2 regions of the Streptomyces hawaiiensis genome follow, and region 1 is predicted to be linked to the other one. Evidence: predicted binding sites of a transcription regulator. Region 1 holds the regulator's gene; the other holds the start of a gene.
The links. The regulator HspR, encoded in region 1, represses chaperone genes until heat shock. The targets are predictions, from matches to a motif close to TTGAGNNNNNNNNNCTCAA.
Positions count from the first base shown of each region.

Region 2: the regulator HspR is predicted to act here: its motif matches at 2,116-2,134, upstream of lon (endopeptidase La).

Region 1 is NZ_CP021978.1:4,671,813-4,682,479, forward strand. It holds gene CEB94_RS21585 ((Fe-S)-binding protein) at 1-2,131, opposite strand, end outside; gene CEB94_RS21590 (MraY family glycosyltransferase) at 2,384-3,403, shown strand; gene dnaK (molecular chaperone DnaK) at 3,498-5,351, shown strand; gene grpE (nucleotide exchange factor GrpE) at 5,348-6,004, shown strand; gene dnaJ (molecular chaperone DnaJ) at 6,038-7,225, shown strand; gene CEB94_RS21610 (heat shock protein transcriptional repressor HspR) at 7,231-7,683, shown strand; gene CEB94_RS21615 (sugar ABC transporter substrate-binding protein) at 7,986-9,092, shown strand; gene CEB94_RS21620 (helix-turn-helix transcriptional regulator) at 9,270-10,307, shown strand; gene CEB94_RS21625 (helix-turn-helix transcriptional regulator) at 10,270-10,667, opposite strand, start outside.
Region 2 is NZ_CP021978.1:5,881,705-5,892,371, reverse strand. It holds gene lon (endopeptidase La) at 1-2,093, opposite strand, end outside; gene CEB94_RS27355 (GNAT family N-acetyltransferase) at 2,269-2,928, shown strand; gene CEB94_RS27350 (rhomboid-like protein) at 2,941-3,741, opposite strand; gene CEB94_RS27345 (spermidine synthase family protein) at 3,916-4,593, shown strand; gene CEB94_RS27340 (response regulator transcription factor) at 4,730-5,470, shown strand; gene CEB94_RS27335 (HAMP domain-containing sensor histidine kinase) at 5,467-6,579, shown strand; gene CEB94_RS27330 (multifunctional oxoglutarate decarboxylase/oxoglutarate dehydrogenase thiamine pyrophosphate-binding subunit/dihydrolipoyllysine-residue succinyltransferase subunit) at 6,861-10,667, shown strand, end outside.

The DNA of each region.
Region 1 (10,667 bases):
AGTCCGTGAGCATGACCAGACAGAACGGGCAGGCCGTCGAGACGATGTCGGGGTTCACCGACAGGGCCTCGTCGACGCGCTCGTTGTTGATGCGCTTGCCGATCCGCTCCTCCATCCACATCCGCGCACCACCGGCGCCACAGCAGAAGCCGCGCTCCTTGTGGCGGTGCATCTCCTCGTTGCGGATGCCCGGGACGCTGGCGATGATCTCGCGCGGAGGCGTGTAGATCTTGTTGTGGCGGCCCAGGTAGCACGGGTCGTGGTACGTGATGATGCCCTCGACCGGAGTGACCGGGATCAGCTTGCCCGCGTCGACGAGGTGCTGGAGCAGCTGCGTGTGGTGGATGACCTCGTAGTCGCCGCCGAGCTGCGGGTACTCGTTGCCGATGGTGTTGAGGCAGTGCGGGCAGGTGGCGACGATCTTCTTGGCCGACTTGGGCTTCGCCGACTCGGGGACGACCTTGCCCTCGTCGTCCATCTCCTCGCCGAACGCCATGTTCAGCGCCATGACGTTCTCCATGCCGAGCTCCTGGAACAGGGGCTCGTTGCCCAGGCGACGGGCGGAGTCACCGGTGCACTTCTCGTCGCCGCCCATGATCGCGAACTTGACGCCCGCGATGTGGAGGAGTTCCGCGAAGGCCTTCGTGGTCTTCTTGGCCCGGTCCTCCAGGGCGCCGGCGCAGCCGACCCAGTACAGGTACTCGACCTCGGACAGGTCCTCGATGTCCTTGCCGACGACCGGGACCTCGAAGTCGACCTCCTTGAGCCACTCCAGGCGCTGCTTCTTCGCCAGGCCCCAGGGGTTGCCCTTCTTCTCCAGGTTCTTGAGCATCGTGCCCGCCTCGGACGGGAACGACGACTCGATCATCACCTGGTAGCGGCGCATGTCGACGATGTGGTCGACGTGCTCGATGTCCACCGGGCACTGCTCGACGCAGGCGCCGCAGGTGGTGCAGGACCACAGGACGTCCGGGTCGATGACGCCGTTCTCCTCCAGCGTGCCGACCAGCGGGCGCTCGGCCTCCGCCAGCGCGGACGCCGGGACATCCTTGAGGGCCTCGGCCGACGCCTTCTCCTCGCCCTCCATCGTCTTGCCGCCGCCGGCGAGCAGGTACGGCGCCTTGGCGTGCGCGTGGTCCCGCAGCGACATGATCAGCAGCTTGGGGGAGAGGGGCTTGCCCGTGTTCCAGGCGGGGCACTGCGACTGGCAGCGGCCGCACTCGGTGCACGTGGAGAAGTCCAGCAGGCCCTTCCAGGAGTACTGCTCGACCTGGGAGACGCCGAAGACGTCGTCGTCGCCCGGGTCGGTGAAGTCGATCGGCTTGCCGCCCGACGTCATGGGCTGCAGCGCCCCCAGAGCCGTCCCGCCCGACGCCTCGCGCTTGAACCAGATGTTCGGGAAGGCGAGGAAGCGGTGCCAGGCGACACCCATGTTGGTGTTGAGCGACACCACGATCATCCAGACGAACGAGGTGCCGATCTTGATCATCGCGACCAGGTAGACGAGGTTCTGCAGCGCCGTGACCGACAGGCCCTTGAAGGCGAGGACCAGGGGGTACGAGGCGAAGTACGACGCCTCGTAGTGGTCGACGTGGTGGAGCGCGCCCTCCAGGCCCCGCAGCACGTAGATCGCCAGGCCGATGGTGAGGATGACGTACTCGACGAAATACGCCTGGCCCGCCTTGGAACCGGCGAAGCGGGACTTGCGGCCCGGACGGCTGGGCAGGTTCAGCAGGCGGATCGCGATGAGCACCGCGATGCCCAGGATCGTCATCACGCCGATGAACTCGATGTACAGCTCGAACGGCAGGAACTCACCGATGACCGGCAGCACCCAGTCGGCCTTGAACAGCTGGCCGAAGGCCTGGGCGAGGGTCGGCGGCAGCGTCAGGAAGCCGACGGCGACGAACCAGTGCGCGACACCGACGATGCCCCACCGGTTCATGCGCGTGTGCCCGAGGAACTCCTTCACCAGGGTCACGCTGCGCTGGTAGGGGTTGTCGGTCCGGGTTCCGGCCGGGACCGGCTGGCCCAGCTTGAAATACCGGACGAACTGGCCGATCGCGCGTGCGAGCAGCGCGACGCCGATCACGGTCAGTACCAGCGACACGATGATCGCGGCGAGTTGCATGGGGGCTCCTCGGGCCTGCGAGGGGTTTCGTCGGGATGACCTGTCGTTCTTCAGGTTCCCCGAAATTACTAAGCGGTAACTTATGCAGTCCGTCTGAGACTACCCTCATCCTCCGCCGCACTGTAGCCGGGTGGGCAGTGATCTGAATCGCTGAGGGTTGCCTCAGAAACCGACCGGATCCGGTCATGATGTCGACGCGATCCCGTCGTGTTATTCATACCGAATTGTCATAATCCCGCCTACCTTATATCCGTGCTCTACGGGATCAGCGCCGCCGCCACCGCCCTCCTCCTCACTGCCCTGCTCGCGGCCGCCCTGCGGACCCCCGCCCTGCGGCTGCGGCTGGTCGAGCGGCGGCGGCAGCGGGACGTGCCGTTGTCCGGGGGTGTGGCCGTCGTGCTCGTCACGGGGCTGGTCGTGGTGGCCGGGGAGTGGCTCGAGGTGGCGCCGCCCGCCGACGGGACGCGGGCGGTGCTCGTCGCCGCGGGTGCCGTCGCCCTGCTCGGGCTCGTCGACGACGTGTGGCGGTTGCGGCGACGGGTGCTGGTCGCCGGTACGGCCGTGGCGGCCGCGTGTGTCGTGCCGTACGGGGAGACGGGGGTGGGGACCGGGCTGCTGGCCGTCGCGTGGGTCGTGGGGATGGTGTTCGGCTTCCGGGGGCTCGATCACGCCGACGGGCTGGCGGGTGCGGTCGGGGTCGTCGCCGCCTTCGGGGTGGCGGCCTGCGCGGCCGTCGAGGTGATGGACGGGATCGCGGGGCTGATGAGCGTGCTGGCCGCCGCGCTGACCGGGTTTCTGCTGCACAACTGGCACCCCGCGCGCGTGGCGCTGGGCAGTTGCGGGTCCATGTCGGCCGGGTTCGTGATCGCCGTGGGAGCCGTGTACGCCCGGGCCGGGTTCGGGGTCGGGGAGAGCGCGGGGGTCCTGTTCGCGCTGACCGCCGTGGTGGGTGCCGATGCCGTACTTGTGCTGGGGGCGCGGCGGTTGGGCGGGCGGGGTGTGTTGCGCAGCGGGCCCGATCATCTCGCGCACCGGCTGCGGCGGCTCGGGCTGACCGCGCCGGGGGCGAGTCTGCTGCTCGGAATCGGGGCGTTGTCAGGGATGCTCGTCGGGGTACTCGCGCATGCCGGCCGGGTCGGGACCGACGCCCTGTGGTGGGTGGCGGGAGGAGCCCTGGTCGTCGTGCTCGCCCTCTCCCGTGTCCCTGTGTACGGCCCTCGACGCAGCGTATCGCCGCAGGTCGGAGCGCCCTTGCGTGTAAGGAACGGATAAGAGTTGAGCCTGCCCGACTCAGCTCTGTTGACCGGTGGGGAGCCGTCGTGCACACTTGAGTCCGTTCCACTCAAGTCAGCTGGAGGAATCAACCATGGCACGTGCGGTCGGCATCGACCTGGGCACGACTAACTCCGTCGTCAGCGTTCTGGAGGGCGGCGAGCCCACCGTCATCACCAACGCCGAGGGCGCCAGGACCACGCCGTCCGTCGTCGCCTTCGCCAAGAACGGTGAGGTGCTCGTCGGAGAGGTGGCCAAGCGTCAGGCGGTCACCAACGTGGACCGGACCATTCGGTCGGTCAAGCGGCACATGGGCACCGACTGGAAGATCGAGCTGGACGGGAAGCCCTTCAACCCGCAGCAGATCAGCGCCTTCGTGCTCCAGAAGCTCAAGCGGGACGCCGAGTCCTACCTGGGCGAGAAGGTGACCGACGCGGTCATCACCGTCCCGGCGTACTTCAACGACTCCGAGCGTCAGGCCACGAAGGAGGCCGGCGAGATCGCCGGCCTGAACGTGCTGCGCATCGTCAACGAGCCGACCGCGGCCGCGCTGGCGTACGGCCTCGACAAGGACGACCAGACCATCCTGGTCTTCGACCTCGGTGGCGGTACGTTCGACGTCTCGCTGCTGGAGATCGGCGATGGCGTCGTCGAGGTGAAGGCCACCAACGGTGACAACCACCTCGGTGGTGACGACTGGGACCAGCGCGTCGTCGACTACCTGGTCCAGCAGTTCCAGTCCGGCCACGGCGTGGACCTGGGCAAGGACAAGATGGCCCTGCAGCGTCTGCGCGAGGCCGCCGAGAAGGCGAAGATCGAGCTGTCCTCGTCCACCGAGACCTCGATCAACCTGCCCTACATCACCGCCTCCGCCGAGGGCCCCCTGCACCTCGACGAGAAGCTCACCCGCGCCCAGTTCCAGCAGCTGACCGCGGACCTCCTGGAGCGCTGCAAGACGCCGTTCCACAACGTCATCAAGGACGCCGGCATCTCCATCAGCGAGATCGACCACGTCGTCCTGGTCGGCGGTTCGACCCGTATGCCCGCCGTCGCGGAGCTCGTCAAGGAGCTGACCGGCGGCAAGGACGCCAACAAGGGCGTCAACCCGGACGAGGTCGTCGCCATCGGCGCCGTCCTGCAGGCCGGTGTCCTCAAGGGCGAGGTCAAGGACGTCCTGCTCCTCGACGTCACCCCGCTGTCCCTCGGTATCGAGACCAAGGGCGGCATCATGACCAAGCTCATCGAGCGGAACACGACGATCCCGACCAAGCGGTCCGAGATCTTCACCACCGCCGAGGACAACCAGCCGTCCGTGCAGATCCAGGTCTACCAGGGCGAGCGCGAGATCGCGGCGTACAACAAGAAGCTCGGGATGTTCGAGCTGACCGGTCTGCCGCCGGCGCCCCGCGGCGTCCCGCAGATCGAGGTGTCCTTCGACATCGACGCCAACGGCATCATGCACGTGACCGCCAAGGACCTGGGCACGGGCAAGGAGCAGAAGATGACCGTCACCGGCGGCTCCTCGCTGCCGAAGGACGAGGTCGACCGCATGCGCCAGGAGGCCGAGCAGTACGCGGAGGAGGACCACAAGCGCCGCGAGGCCGCCGAGTCCCGCAACCAGGGCGAGCAGCTCGTCTACCAGACCGAGAAGTTCCTCAAGGACAACGAGGACAAGGTCCCGGGCGAGATCAAGACCGAGGTCGAGGAAGCCGTCGCCGAGCTGAAGGAGAAGCTCAAGGGCGAGGACTCCACCGAGATCCGCACCGCCACGGAGAAGGTCGCGGCCGTCTCCCAGAAGCTCGGCCAGGCCATGTACGCGGACGCGGGCGCGGCCCAGGCCGCCGGTGGCCCCGCCGGTGACGCGGGTGCCGCCGGTGGTGCCAAGGCCGACGACGACGTCGTCGACGCCGAGATCGTGGACGACGAGCGGAAGGATGGTGCCGCGTGACGGAGGAGACCCCGGGCTTCGACGAGCAGCAGCCCGACGTCCCTTCCGGCGCCACCTCCGACGACGCCGAGCCGAAGGCCGCCTCCCCCTCCGCGGAGGAGGGGGCGGCCCCGGCCGGGGACACGGGCCAGGACGTGGCTCTGGTGGCCCAGCTGGACCAGGCCCGCACGGCGCTCAGCGAGCGCACCGCGGACCTCCAGCGCCTCCAGGCCGAGTTCCAGAACTACCGCCGCCGGGTCGAGCGCGACCGGATCGCGGTCAAGGAGATCGCCATCGCGAATCTCCTGACCGAGCTCCTGCCCGTGCTCGACGACATCGGCCGCGCGCGTGAACACGGCGAACTGGTCGGCGGCTTCAAGTCCGTCGCCGAGTCGCTGGAGGGCACCGCGGCGAAGATGGGCCTGCAGCAGTTCGGCAAGGAGGGCGAGCCCTTCGACCCGACGATCCACGAGGCCCTGATGCACAGCTACGCACCGGACGTCACCGAGACGACGTGCGTGGCGATTCTGCAGCCCGGGTACCGGATCGGCGAGCGCACCATCCGCCCCGCGCGGGTGGCGGTGGCCGAACCCCAGCCGGGGGCGCAGACGGTCAAGGCGGACGAGTCCGCCGACGCCGAGGACAAGGAGAGCGGTGGCCCGGACGAGGGCTGACGTCATAGACGAAGGGAAGGAGGGACGTCGAGGATGAGCACCAAGGACTTCATCGAGAAGGACTACTACAAGGTCCTCGGCGTCCCCAAGGACGCCACCGAGGCCGAGATCAAGAAGGCGTACCGGAAGCTCGCCCGCGAGTTCCACCCGGACGCCAACAAGGGCAACGTCAGGGCGGAGGAGCGCTTCAAGGAGATCTCCGAGGCCAACGACATCCTCGGCGACCCCAAGAAGCGCAAGGAGTACGACGACGCGCGCGCCCTCTTCGGCAACGGCGGCTTCCGCCCGGGGCCGGGCGGCGCGGGCGGCTCCTTCAACTTCGACCTGGGCGACCTCTTCGGAGGCGGTGCCCAGGGCGGCGGTCAGGGAGCCGGCGGCTTCGGCGGCGGACTCGGTGACGTCTTCGGGGGCCTGTTCAACCGCGGTGGCGCGGGCGGCCCGGGGACGCGCACGCACCCCCGGCGCGGCCAGGACATCGAGTCCGAGGTCACGCTCAGCTTCACCGAGGCGATCGAGGGCGCGACGGTCCCGCTGCGGATGTCGTCGCAGTCGCCCTGCAAGGCCTGTTCGGGCACCGGCGACAAGAACGGCACACCGCGCGTGTGCCCGACCTGCGTCGGCACCGGGCAGGTCGCCCGGGGCAGCGGCGGCGGCTTCTCCCTCACCGACCCCTGTCCGGACTGCAAGGGCCGCGGCCTGATCGCGGAGAACGCCTGCGAGGTCTGCAAGGGCAGCGGCCGGGCCAAGTCCTCGCGGACCATGCAGGTGCGCATCCCCGCGGGCGTCAGCGACGGCCAGCGGATCCGGCTGCGCGGCAAGGGAGCGCCGGGTGAGCGCGGCGGCCCGGCGGGTGATCTGTACGTCGTCGTGCACGTGGACTCCCACCCGGTGTTCGGCCGCAAGGAGGACAACCTCACGGTCACCGTCCCGGTGACCTTCTCGGAGGCGGCCCTCGGCGGCGAGGTGCGGGTGCCGACGCTCGGCGGCCCGCCCGTCACGCTGAAGCTGCCGCCGGGCACGCCCAACGGGCGCACCATGCGCGCCCGGGGCAAGGGCGCGGTCCGCAAGGACGGCACCCGCGGCGACCTCCTGGTCACCGTGGAGGTGAGTGTTCCGAAGGACCTGACGGGGAAGGCTCGTGACGCACTCGAGGCGTATCGCGAGGCGACCGCGGGTGAGGATCCGCGGGCGGATCTGTTCCAGGCCGCGAAGGGAGCATGAGTCAGATGGACGGTCGTCGGCGCAACCCGTATGAACTGACCGAGGAAACCCCGGTCTACGTCATCTCGGTGGCGGCGCAGCTGTCCGGCCTGCACCCCCAGACCCTGCGCCAGTACGACCGGCTGGGCCTGGTGTCCCCGGACCGCACCGCGGGCCGGGGCCGCCGTTACTCGGCCCGCGACATCGAACTGCTGCGCACCGTCCAGCAGTTGTCGCAGGACGAGGGCATCAACCTGGCCGGTATCAAGCGCATCATCGAACTGGAGAACCAGGTCGCCGCGCTCCAGGCCCGGGTGGCCGAGCTGGAGGACGCGCTCGACGGCGCGGCCGCGGCGATGCGGCAGCGGGAGGCGGCGGTGCACGCGTCGTACCGCCGCGACCTGGTGCCGTACCAGGAGGTGCAGCAGACCAGCGCGCTGGTGGTGTGGCGGCCGAAGCGGCAGCAGCAGTCCGACTGACATCCACTGACATCCGGCTGACGCGCATGCGCCCGTGAAAGGGCCGGGAAGGGGCCGGGAGGCGACTCCCGGCCCTTTTCGTCTGTCTTGGCCTGGTTTCGCGTGGTCTCCCGTGGATGACCGGATGGTGCGTGTCACTTGAAGGCGATTCCGCAGAGTCTTCACAACTACTGCGGAGCGTGGTGTTGTCATCTCGTTAAGTGGTTCCGCTTGACGCTGGGGGCGCGTCCGCGTTGGCTTTTCAGACACATGGGCCACAAAGCTGTGCCCACGTCCGAATCACACGCGAAGTGAGCTCCCCCATGCGTCGTATCGCCATATCCGTGGCAGCCGCCACGATGTCCGTCACGCTCGCCGGCTGCGGCGTGCTCAACGCGACCGGGAGCAGTGACGACGCGAGCCCGGCGAAGGGCAACGACATCACCGTCGGGCTGCTGCTGCCGGAGAAGGCGAACACGCGGTACGAGAACTTCGACTACCCCATCATCAAGACGAAGGTCGAGTCGCTCACCAACGACAAGGGCCGCGTCGAGTACGCCAACGCCGAGGCGAGCGCGGACAAGCAGGCCGGCCAGATGCAGCAGATGATCGACGACCGGGTCGACGTGATCCTGCTGGACGCCGTGGACTCGCAGGCCATCGCGAGCGGCGTGAAGAAGGCGAAGGAGGCCGGCATTCCGGTCATCGCCTACGACCGGCTGGCCGAGGGCCCGATCGACGCGTACATCTCCTTCGACAACGAGTTGGTCGGCGAGGTCCAGGGGCGCACTCTGCTGGAGGCCATCGGCGAGAGCGCGAGCCTCTCCGACAAGATCGTCATGATGAACGGCTCGTCCACCGACCCGAACGCCAAGCAGTTCAAGGCGGGCGCGATGTCCGAGCTGAACGGCAAGGTGACGATCGCCGAGTCCTTCGACACCAAGGACTGGAAGCCGGAGAACGCCGAGGCCAACATGGCCGACGCGATCGAGAAGATCGGCAAGGGCGACATCGCTGCGGTGTACTCCGCCAACGACGGCATGGCGGGCGGCATCGTCAAGGCGCTGGAGGCCGCGGGCGTGACCGAGCTGCCGCCGATCACCGGGCAGGACGCGGAGCTGCCGGCCGTGCAGCGGATCATCAGCGGCGACCAGTACATGAGCGTGTACAAGTCGTACCCGCAGGAGGCGGAGAACGCCGCGGAGATGGCGGTCGCCAAGGTCCAGGGCCGCGACATCCAGTTCGCCGCCCTCACCCGCGACAAGGTCGACAGCCCCACGCACAAGGGCATCCCGGCACAGCTCGTGCCCGTGGTCGCGCTCACCAAGGAGAACATCAAGGACACGGTGGTCGCGGACGACATCTACAAGCTGTCGGACATCTGCACGGCCGAGTACAAGGCGGCTTGCCGGGCCATCGGCCTGAAGTAGCCGCGTCGCGAGCCGGGTTCACCCACCCCCTGCGACCCTGACGACCCGAGGCTCCCTGATGCCCGTGCGAACCGGTGGTTTCCGGTGGCCGTCGCGCGGGGAGCCGTGTTGCGGAGCACGTCCGGTCCGCGCATAGTTGCGCTGCGGAAGACGGCGAAACCGGGGGTGGGATGGGCGATGGCCGGGCACGGGGCGGATGAGCATCCCCATGGTGCCGACCGACTGTGCGAGACCGGGGATCGCGTGTATTCCCGGGCCGTACGGCGCGGCCGGGTGCCGCGCCGGGACGCGGATCCGGTGCCCTGCCTGCTGGAACTCGCCCTGCTGCATCCGGACCCGGACGACATGGACTGGCTGGTGCCGACCTCCCCGCAGGAGGTCATGACCCGGCTGCTGCGCGGGATGTACGACGAGGTGAGCGCGAGCCAGCGGCGGCTGGGCTCGGCCGTCACGGCCGTCGAGTGGTACGCCGGTCTGGGCCGCCAGGTGCGGCCGGCCGCGTCGGCGGCGGAAGGCCCGGCGATCCGGGTCCTGGACGGACTCGCCCGGATCCAGGCCGCGATGGACGAGGCGACCCGGGCGTGCACGACCGAGGTGCTCACGGTGCAGCCCGGCGGCATCCGCCGCGAGGCGGAGCTTTCCGAGGGGCTGCACCGGGCGCTGGCGCTGCGCGGCCGGGGCGTGCGGATGCGGGACCTGTACACGCATGTCGCCCGGCACGGGCAGGGGCTGCTGACCTATCTGGAGCTGATGGGCGACGCGGTCGAGGCGCGCACGCTGGACGAGGTGATCGACCGGCTGATCCTCTTCGACCGGACGGTGGCGTTCATCCCCGCCAACACCGACCGCACGATGGCCCTGGAGCTACGGCACCCGGCGCTCGTCGAATACCTCGGCACCGTCTTCGAACGGCTGTGGCGCCTGGCCATCCCCCTCACGGCCCCGCTCCCCGACACGGGCATCGAGGGCATCTCCCACCGGGAGCAGTCCATCGCGGCGCTGCTGGCGGAGGGACACCAGGACGCGGTCATCGCGGAACGTCTGGGGATCAGCGTACGGACGTGCCGGGCGCACATCGCGCGGCTGTCGGAGACGCTGGGGGCGGTGAGCCGGACGCAGTTGGGCGTACGCATCGCCCAGGCGGGCCTGGACGGCTCACAGCACTCGACCACGCCCCTCAGTCTTCCTGGTCAAGAATCCCCGAGCGTCCGATGAGGAACCCGAGCTGGGCCCTGCTCTGACTGCCCAGCGTCGCGGCGAGTTTGGCGATGTGGACGCGGGCGGTGCGGATGTTCATGCCGAGCCGGTCGGCTATGACCGCGTCGGTGTGGCCTTCGACGAGGAGGGCGGCTATGGCGTGCTGGCGGGGGGTGATGCCGTTGCGGGAGGGCTGGGGGGCGGCTTCGGGGTACATGGGTGTGCCCAGGCGCCATAGGCGGTCGAAGGTGACGGCCAGGTGAGCCACGATGGCCGGATGCCGGATCTCCAGAGCGAGTTTGCCGTCCTCACCGGCCGGGACGAATGCCACTGAGCGGTCGATGAGGACAAGGCGGTCGGGGACTTCGTCCAGCGTGC
Region 2 (10,667 bases), 1.2 Mb from region 1:
GCGCTCGGGCCGTCCTTGGGGACCGCGCCCGCCGGGAAGTGGATGTGCACGCCCCGGTCCTTCAGATCGGCCACCGGCAGTTCGAGCTCGGCGCCGTGGGAGCGCAGGAAGCTCAGCGCGATCTGTGCGGACTCCTTCATCACGTCGCCCAGCTGACCGGTCAGGGTCAGCCCGGCCGCTCCCGTCTCCGGGTCGGCCAGCGACGCCTCGACGAACAGCACGTCACCGCCCGCCCCGGTCACCGCGAGCCCGGTCGCCACGCCCGGCACGGACGTCCGCCGCTCGGCGGGGTCCTGGGCGGACTCGGGCACGTGGTGCGGCCGGCCGATCAGGTCGCGCAGGTCCTCGTCCCGGACGGTGAACGGCAGCTTCCGCTCGCCCAGTTCGTGCTGGGCGGCGATCTTGCGCAGCAGCCGTGCGACGGACCGCTCCAGGGTGCGCACGCCCGCCTCGCGTGTGTACTCGCCGGCGAGCTTGCGCAGCGCGCCCTCGTCGAGGGTCACCTCGTCCTTGTCCAGCCCGGCCCGCTCCAGCTGGCGCGGGAGCAGGTGGTCACGGGCGATGACGACCTTCTCGTCCTCGGTGTAGCCGTCCAGGCGGACGATCTCCATCCGGTCGGCCAGAGCCTCCGGGATCGCCTCCAGGACGTTGGCGGTCGCGAGGAAGACCACGTCCGACAGGTCCAGCTCGACCTCCAGGTAGTGGTCCCGGAAGGTGTGGTTCTGCGCCGGGTCGAGCACCTCCAGCAGGGCCGCGGCCGGGTCGCCCCGGAAGTCCGAGCCCACCTTGTCGATCTCGTCGAGCAGCACGACCGGGTTCATCGACCCGGCCTCCTTGATGGCCCGTACGACCCGGCCCGGCAGCGCGCCGACGTACGTACGCCGGTGTCCGCGGATCTCGGCCTCGTCCCGCACACCGCCGAGGGCGACGCGGACGAACTTGCGGCCCATGGCGTGGGCGACGGACTCGCCCAGGCTGGTCTTGCCGACGCCGGGCGGCCCGACGAGCGCGAGCACGGCACCGCCGCGCCGCCCGCCGACCACGCCCAGGCCTCGGTCGTCACGGCGCTTGCGCACCGCCAGGTACTCGGTGATGCGTTCCTTCACGTCCTCGAGGCCGGAGTGCTCGGCGTCCAGGACCGCCTTGGCGCCCCGGATGTCGTACGCGTCCTCGGTGCGCTCGTTCCACGGCATCTCCAGGACCGTGTCGAGCCAGGTGCGGATCCAGGAGCCCTCCGGCGACTGGTCGGAGGACCGCTCCAGCTTGTCGACCTCCTTGAGCGCGGCCTCGCGGACCTTCTCGGGCAGGTCGGCGGCCTCCACGCGGGTGCGGTAGTCGTCGGACTCCTCGCCCTCCTGCTCGCCGTTGAGCTCGCGCAGCTCCTTGCGGACGGCTTCCAGCTGCCGTCGCAGCAGGAACTCGCGCTGCTGCTTGTCGACGCCCTCCTGGACGTCCTTGGCGATGGACTCCGCCACGTCCTGCTCGGCGAGGTGGTCGCGCAGCTGCTGGGTGGCGAGCTTGAGCCGGGCCACCGGGTCGGCGGTCTCCAGCAGTTCGACCTTCTGGTCGGTGGTCAGGAAGGGCGAGTAGCCGGAGTTGTCGGCGAGTGCCGAGACGTCGTCGATCGCCTGGACCCGGTCGACGACCTGCCAGGCGCCGCGCTTGCGCAGCCAGGCGGTGGCGAGGGCCTTGTACTCCTTGACCAGTTCGGCGACCTGTCCGGGCAGGGGGTCCGGCACGGTGTCGTCCACGCGGGTGCCCTCGACCCAGAGGGCGGCGCCGGGACCGGTCGTCCCCGCGCCGATGCGCACCCGGCTCCGGCCGCGGATCAGGGCGCCCGGGTCGCCGTCGGCGAGCCGGCCGACCTGCTCGACGGTGCCGAGGACACCGGTGTTCGCGTAGGTCCCGTCGATGCGTGGCACCAGGAGTACCCGGGGCTTGCCGGGCGTTGACCGGGCAGCGGCCTGAGCGGCCTCCACCGCGGCACGGACCTCGGAATCGCTCAGGTCCAGCGGGACCACCATCCCGGGCAGCACGACCTCTCCGTCGAGCGGCAGTACGGGCAGGGTGAGCGGTGTGGACGTCGAAGCCATGATCTCCCCTTCGGCAGTCAAGTTGAGCTATGCCGACTCAATGCTTGAGCGGGGCCGGATGTTCCCCCATCGCTGTTCGCTGTCAGCGATCACCGGTGACGCCGGGATCGGGAGGACGCGTAAGGTCCACCGAGTAATAGATGATCAGCCCTTAAGCTCATTACAGGGAGATGGCATGGACGCGACCGTGCAGGCGTGGGTGAACGGATGGGTCGTGTCACGCGGGGCCGCTCCGCCCATGAGCGAGCCGTGGGGCTGGACGATCGACATGGGGATGTACGGGCACGTCACGCGGCACGTGTTCGGCGCGACGGGCGACGACCTCGACGAGACGACCGTCCGCAAGGTGGCCGGCGCGGTGACCGGGAACGGCGTGTGGCTGAAGGCGTTCCGGGATCCGTCGGTGGTCTCCGGCTGGCTGGACGACGACTGGTGGATCGACCCCGAGCCCGGTTATCTGATGACGGTCCCGCTGACGACGGACGTCGCTCCGGCCGCTCCCGACGGCTACCGGCTGCGCGAGTGGTCGCGCGGCGGAGTGACCCGCCTGATGGTGGCCGCGCCGGACGGGTCCCTGGCGGCACGTGGACAGATCACCCCGACGGGCGAGACCGCCGTCGCCGACCAGATCGAGACGGCCCCCGAACACCGCCGCAAAGGGCTGGGCAGTCTCGTCATGCGGACGTTGCAGAACGCCGCCGTCCGGCAGGGGGCGCGGACCGGTGTCCTGGCCGGGACCCCCGCGGGGCGAGGGCTCTACGAGGCGTTGGGCTGGGAGGTGGTGGCCCTGCTGACCAGTGCCAAGCACGGCCCGCCGGCCTCCGCTCGGACCTGAAGGGCGTCGCGGTCAGCCCCCGGCGGGCCCGAGGCGCCTCACGCCCCACCGCCGGGCCACCGGCCAGGTCGCGATCCCGATGCCCAGGGCGATCAGATGCCCCCAGTTCGTCATCGGGTCGGCGAAGGCGACCAGGTCCTGGAGGAGCATCCAGCCGAAGCCGGCCAGCAGCGGCAGGCGCAGCCACAGCGGCAGGAGGCCGGCCAGGGCGCCGATGCCGGCGGCGACGCCGAAGCTGACGCCGTAGTCGAGGCGGTGCAGGGAGCTGCCGGGAAGGTGCCCGGCCAGGACGGCGAGCCCCACGGGCACCTCGGTCGCCAGGGTGGCGAGGACGTGCCCCAGGAGAAAGACAGCAGCCGTGCGCAGACCCCCGATCCGCCGTTCCAGCGCGGTCAGCACCAGCACGAAGGCGATGGCGAACGGCGAGTTCACCCCGCCCGCGACCCACAGCGCGCTGCCGATCAGCACCAGTTCCGGCGTGCGCACCAGGTGGGTCACGTCCGTGCTGGAGGCCTGGAGCAGGGCGTGCACCAGGGCCGGGTCCGCGTACGCGGAGATCAGCGAGGTGAGACAGAGGACGATCGCGTATCCGAAGGTGAACGGCGTTCCCGTCGGGGTGGGCAACAGTCGCCAGGGGCGGAGCGTCCGTGACCGGGGCGCGGCCGCCGGGACGGGCGCCCGCATTCCCGCGCCCGCCGTTCCGTGCGGACCCCGCTGCCGCGGCACCCCGTCCAGCAGCCCCGACACCTCGGAGACGGGCGCGCCCGTCGGCGTGGGTGCGGCCGTCTCGTGGGGCGGCGCGGTGCGTTCCAACACGGGCGCTCCCTTCGGTCGGGTCCCAGCCTTCGCCCCGGACACCTCGCTGTCTGTGATCCGCGCCACACGAGAGGCGATTCACAGCAACCCGAAAGCTTCTCTCTGCGTCCCCCCGCAGGCCCCGTTCGAAATGCCGGGCACCACGCCTCCCGCCCCTGCCAGGATGCCCTCATGCCTACCCCGTACGACATTCCCGATGTACTGGACCGACGCGAGGGCCCGCACGGTGAGGTGGTGCTGCGGCGGCACGGAGAGCGGCTGGAGATCATCGCCAACGGCTGTTTCCTGATGGACACCTCCGACGGCCGCTCGGAGCGGCGGCTGGTCGACGCGGCCCTGGAAGCCCTGGCCGGCCGGGACCACCCCGACGTCCTGATCGGCGGACTCGGCGTCGGTTTCTCCCTCGCGCACGCCGCGGCGGACCCGCGCTGGGGAGGGATCACGGTGGTGGAACGGGAGCACGCGATCGTCGAGTGGCATCTCGACGGCCCGCTCGCCGCCCTCTCCGGCCCGGCCCTGGCGGACCCCCGCACGGAAATCGTCGAGGCTGATCTCGTCGCACACGTCAATGAGACATCCGACACGTACGACGCCCTGTGCCTCGACATCGACAACGGACCCGGCTGGACCGTCACGGAGGGCAACGGAAATCTCTACCGGGAGGCCGGACTGGCAAGCTGCGCAAGGGTGTTGAGGCCGGGCGGTGTTCTCGCCGTCTGGTCCGCCCAGCCATCACCGGAATTCGAAGAAACCTTGCGGAATGCCGGGTTCCAACAGGTGCGTACCGAAGAGATCCCGGTTGCCCGGGGCGTTCCGGACGTCGTGCACCTCGCCATCAGCCCTGGATAGCAAAGGTGTGCTGACTCCCCGTACGCTGCTCCCCTGACGCCGATCATTCAAGCGTCAATCGCAACCATGCGCAGGCATAGCCAGTCAGAAGGAATCACCCCACTGATTCCGGGAAAGCACACCCCAGGGGCGGGCGATGGAGCAGACACAGACCTCCCACAACGGTTCGGCGACGGCTACTCCGGGCGCACAGCGCCGGGTCCTGGTGGTCGAGGACGACCCGACGATCGTGGACGCCATCGCGACCCGCCTGCGGGCCGAGGGATTCCTCGTGCAAACAGCGGGTGACGGTCCGGCCGCGGTCGACACGGCCGAGGCCTGGCAGCCCGACCTGCTGATCCTCGACATCATGCTGCCCGGCTTCGACGGTCTGGAGGTCTGCCGGCGCGTGCAGGCCGCCCGCCCGGTGCCGGTGATGATGCTCACCGCGCGGGACGACGAGACCGACATGCTGGTCGGGCTCGGCGTCGGCGCCGACGACTACATGACCAAGCCGTTCTCCATGCGGGAACTGGCGGCGCGTGTGCACGTGCTGCTGCGCCGGGTGGAGCGGGCGGCCATCGCGGCGGCCACCCCCCGCTCCGGCATTCTGCGCCTGGGCGAGCTGGAGATCGACCACGCGCAGCGCCGGGTCCGGGTGCGCAGCGAGGACGTCCACCTCACGCCCACCGAGTTCGACCTGCTGGTCTGCCTGGCGAACACCCCGCGTGCGGTGCTCTCCCGTGAGCAGCTGCTCGCCGAGGTCTGGGACTGGGCGGACGCCTCCGGCACCCGCACGGTCGACAGCCACATCAAGGCGCTGCGGCGGAAGATCGGCGCCGAGCGGATCCGCACGGTGCACGGCGTGGGTTACGCCCTGGAGACCCCGACGCCATGAGCGGCGGGCCGGCCGGACGGAGAAACCCCGGGGAGCCGGATCCCTGGGGCGGGGTGAGCCCCTTCTCGATCAAGACCAAGCTGGGCGCGCTCGTCGTCATCTCGGTGCTGATCACCACAGGTCTGTCGGTGATCGCGGTGCACACGAAGACGGAGCTGCGCTTCATCACGGTCTTCTCGATGATCGCCACGCTTCTCATTACGCAGTTCGTGGCCCATTCGCTCACCGCACCGCTGGACGAGATGACCGCGGTGGCCCGTTCCATCTCGCAGGGCGACTACACCCGCAGGACGCGGGAGAACCGCCGTGACGAGCTGGGCGACCTGGCCGTGACGATCAACGCCATGGCCGACGAGCTGGAGGCGCAGGACAGCCAGCGCAAGGAGCTGGTGGCGAACGTCTCGCACGAGCTGCGCACACCCATCGCGGGTCTGCGCGCGGTGCTGGAGAACATCGTCGACGGCGTCACGCAGGCCGACCCGGAGACGATGCGCACGGCGCTGAAGCAGACCGAGCGCCTCGGCCGGCTGGTGGAGACGCTGCTGGACCTGTCCCGCCTGGACAACGGCGTCGTACCGCTGAAACAGCGGCGGTTCGAGGTGTGGCCGTATCTGTCCGGCGTGCTGAAGGAGGCCAACATGGTCGCCTCCGTGCGCGCGGGCATCGCCACCGGCTCGGGCAGTCACACCCGTACGGACGTCCATCTGCACCTCGACGTCCACCCGCCGGAGTTGACCGCGCACGCGGACCCCGAGCGCATTCACCAAGTCGTCGCCAATCTCATCGACAACGCGGTCAAGCACAGCCCGCCGCACGGCCGGGTGACGGTCAAGGCGCGGCGCGGCGCCTTGCCGGAGTCGCTGGAGCTGGAGGTCCTGGACGAGGGCCCCGGCATTCCGAAGTCCGAGTGGCACCGCGTCTTCGAGCGGTTCAACCGCGGCAGCGCAAAGCGGCCGCAGGGGCCGGGCAGCGACGGCGGCACGGGCCTCGGCCTGGCGATCGCCCGCTGGGCGGTCGACCTGCACGGGGGCCGGATCGGAGTGGCCGAATCCGAGCGAGGTTGCCGGATTCTTGTCACTCTCCCGGGACTGTCATCTGTGCCAAGTTGACGTAAAGTTCGAAGCGGAGCCACAAGATCCACGAGCGTCCGTGCTGACGGACACGTGTGATCAGGCACAGGCCCGCGCCATCGGCGCCCGGGGCCCTGCCCCGCTGTTCCCTCCTTAAGCGGAACTACGCTTGTTTCCCGCCATTTCAAGCCCCGAAACACAGTTTCAGATGTGACTTGCACGACGTTGAACGGGCCCGGCCTGACCTTCCCCGTCCAGGGGGCGTAGCCTTGATTCCCGCTGTCCATCATCTTGTGAAGCGGAAGAGGGCGGTTGCCGCCGTGTCGCCACAGTCCCCCAGTAACTCGAGCATCTCGACCGACACCGACCAAGCGGGGAAGAACCCTGCCGCGTCGTTCGGTGCCAACGAGTGGCTCGTCGACGAGATCTATCAGCAGTACCTCCAGGACCCGAATTCGGTAGACCGAGCCTGGTGGGACTTCTTCGCCGACTACAAGCCGGGCGCCGCTGCCGCCTCGGCTCCGGCGGGTACCGCGGCCGCGGGGGCCGCGGGGACCACCACCGCTCAGGCGGCCGCTCCGGCCGCTCCGGCCCAGGCCCCCGCCCCGGCGGCCGAGAAGCCCGCCGCCGCTCCGGCCCCCGCCTCGGCTCCGGCCCAGGCGAAGCCCGCCGCGCAGGCTCCGGCTCAGGCCCCCGCTCCGGCGAAGGCCGCCCCCGTCGCGAAGCCGGCCGCCGCCAAGCCGGCCACTCCCGCGAAGAAGGCCGAGCCCGCCGGCGAGGCCCCCGCGGGCCCCGAGCAGATCGTGCTGCGCGGCCCCGCCGCCGCGGTCGCGAAGAACATGAACGCCTCCCTGGAGGTGCCCACGGCCACGTCCGTGCGCGCGGTCCCGGTGAAGCTGCTCTTCGACAACCGCATCGTCATCAACAACCACCTGAAGCGGGCCCGGGGCGGGAAGATCTCCTTCACGCACCTGATCGGCTACGCGATGGTGCAGGCCATCAAGGCCATGCCGTCGATGAACTACTCCTTCGCGGAGAAGGACGGCAAGCCCACCCTGGTCAAGCCGGAGCACATCAACTTCGGCCTCGCCATCGACCTGGTCAAGCCCAACGGCGACCGTCAGCTCGTGGTGGCGGGCATCAAGAAGGCCGAGACGCTGAACTTCTTCGAGTTCTGGCAGGCCTACGAGGACATCGTCCGCCGCGCCCGCGACGGCAAGCTGGGCATGGACGACTTCACCGGCGTGACGGTCTCCCTGACCAACCCCGGCGGCCTCGGCACGGTCCACTCCGTGCCGCGTCTGATGCCCGGCCAGTCGGTCATCATGGGCGTCGGCTCCATGGACTACCCGGCCGAGTTCCAGGGCACGTCCCAGGACACGCTGAACAAGCTCGGCATCTCGAAGGTCATGACGCTCACGTCGACCTACGACCACCGGGTGATCCAGGGCGCGGCCTCCGGCGAGTTCCTGCGGATCGTCGCGAACCTCCTCCTCGGTGAGAACGGCTTCTACGACGACATCTTCGAGGCGCTGCGCATCCCCTACGAGCCGGTCCGCTGGCTCAAGGACATCGACGCGTCCCACGACGACGACGTCACCAAGGCCGCCCGCGTCTTCGAGCTGATCCACTCCTACCGGGTCCGCGGCCACGTCATGGCCGACACCGACCCGCTGGAGTACCAGCAGCGCAAGCACCCCGACCTGGACATCACCGAGCACGGCCTCACGCTCTGGGACCTGGAGCGCGAGTTCGCCGTCGGCGGCTTCGCCGGCAAGTCGATGATGAAGCTGCGCGACATCCTCGGCGTCCTGCGCGACTCGTACTGCCGCACCACCGGCATCGAGTTCATGCACATCCAGGACCCGAAGCAGCGCAAGTGGATCCAGGACCGCGTCGAGCGCCCGCACACCAAGCCGGAGCGCGAGGAGCAGCTGCGCATCCTGCGCCGGCTGAACGCCGCGGAGGCCTTCGAGACCTTCCTGCAGACGAAGTACGTCGGCCAGAAGCGCTTCTCCCTGGAGGGCGGCGAGTCCGTCATCCCGCTGCTGGACGCCGTGCTGGACTCGGCCGCCGAGTCCCGCCTGGACGAGGTCGTCGTGGGCATGGCCCACCGCGGCCGCCTGAACGTCCTCGCCAACATCGTCGGCAAGTCGTACGCGCAGATCTTCCGCGAGTTCGAGGGCAACCTCGACCCGAAGTCGATGCACGGCTCCGGCGACGTGAAGTACCACCTGGGCGCCGAGGGCACCTTCACCGGCCTCGACGGCGAGCAGATCAAGGTCTCCCTGGTCGCGAACCCGTCGCACCTCGAAGCCGTCGACCCGGTCCTGGAGGGCGTCTCGCGCGCCAAGCAGGACATCATCAACAAGGGCGGCACGGACTTCACGGTCCTGCCGGTGGCGATCCACGGCGACGCGGCCTTCGCGGGCCAGGGCGTGGTGGCCGAGACCCTGAACATGTCGCAGCTGCGCGGCTACCGCACCGGCGGTACGGTCCACATCGTCATCAACAACCAGGTCGGCTTCACGGCGGCCCCCGAGTCCTCGCGTTCCTCCATGTACGCGACGGACGTGGCCCGCATGATCGAGGCCCCGATCTTCCACGTGAACGGCGACGACCCGGAGGCCGTGGTCCGCGTGGCCCGTCTGGCCTTCGAGTTCCGCCAGGCGTTCAACAAGGACGTGGTGATCGACCTCATCTGCTACCGCCGTCGCGGTCACAACGAGTCGGACAACCCGGCCTTCACCCAGCCGCTGATGTACGACCTGATCGACAAGAAGCGCTCGGTGCGCAAGCTCTACACCGAATCCCTCATCGGTCGCGGCGACATCACCCTGGAAGAGGCAGAGCAGGCGCTGCAGGACTACCAGGGCCAGCTGGAGAAGGTCTTCACAGAGGTTCGCGAGGCCACCTCGCAGCCGAACATCGTGGAGACGTCCGACCCGCAGGCCGAGTTCCCGGTCGCCGTGAACACCGCGGTGACCACGGAGGTCGTCAAGCGCATCGCCGAGTCGCAGGTCAACATCCCCGACCACATCACCGTCCACCCGCGTCTGCTGCCGCAGCTGCAGCGCCGGGCGTCGATGGTCGAGGACGGCACCATCGACTGGGGCATGGGCGAGACCCTCGCGATCGGCTCCCTCCTGCTGGAGGGCGTCCCGGTCCGCCTGGCGGGCCAGGACTCGCAGCGCGGTACGTTCGGCCAGCGCCACGCGGTCATCATCGACCGCAGCACCGGCGAGGAGTACACGCCGCTGCAGTATCTCTCCGAGGACCAGGCGCGGCTGAACGTCTACAACTCCCTCCTCTCCGAGTACGCGGCGATGGGCTTCGAGTACGGCTACTCGCTGGCCCGCCCCGAGGCGCTCGTGATGTGGGAGGCGCAGTTCGGCGACTTCGTCAACGGCGCCCAGACGGTCGTGGACGAGTTCATCTCGTCGGCCGAGCAGAAGTGGGCCCAGACGTCCGGCGTCGTCCTGCTCCTGCCGCACGGCTACGAGGGCCAGGGCCCCGACCACTCCTCGGCCCGCCCGGAGCGCTTCCTCCAGATGTGCGCCCAGAACAACATGACGGTCGCCATGCCGACGTCGCCGTCGAACTACTTCCACCTCCTGCGGTGGCAGTCGCACAACCCGCACCACAAGCCGCTGGTGGTCTTCACGCCGAAGTCGATGCTGCGCCTGAAGGCGGCGGCGGCGAAGGCGGAGGAGTTCACGACGGGCCAGTTCCAGCCGGTCATCGGCGACGCGTCGGTGGACCCGGCCGCGGTCAGGAAGGTCGTCTTCTGCGCGGGCAAGGTCTACTACGACCTCGAGGCCGAGCGCCAGAAGCGTGGCGTGACGGACACGGCGATCATCCGCATCGAGCGCCTGTACCCGCTGCCGGGTACCGAGCTCCAGGCGGAGATCAAGAAGTACCCGAACGCCGAGAAGTACCTGTGGGCCCAGGAGGAGCCGGCGAACCAGGGTGCCTGGCCGTTCATCGCGCTCAACCTGATCGACCACCTGGACCTCGCGGTCGGCGCGGACGTCCCGCACGGCGAGCGGCTGCGGCGCATCTCGCGCCCGCACGGCTCGTCCCCGGCGGTGGGTTCCGCGAAGCGGCACCAGGCGGAGCAGGAGCAG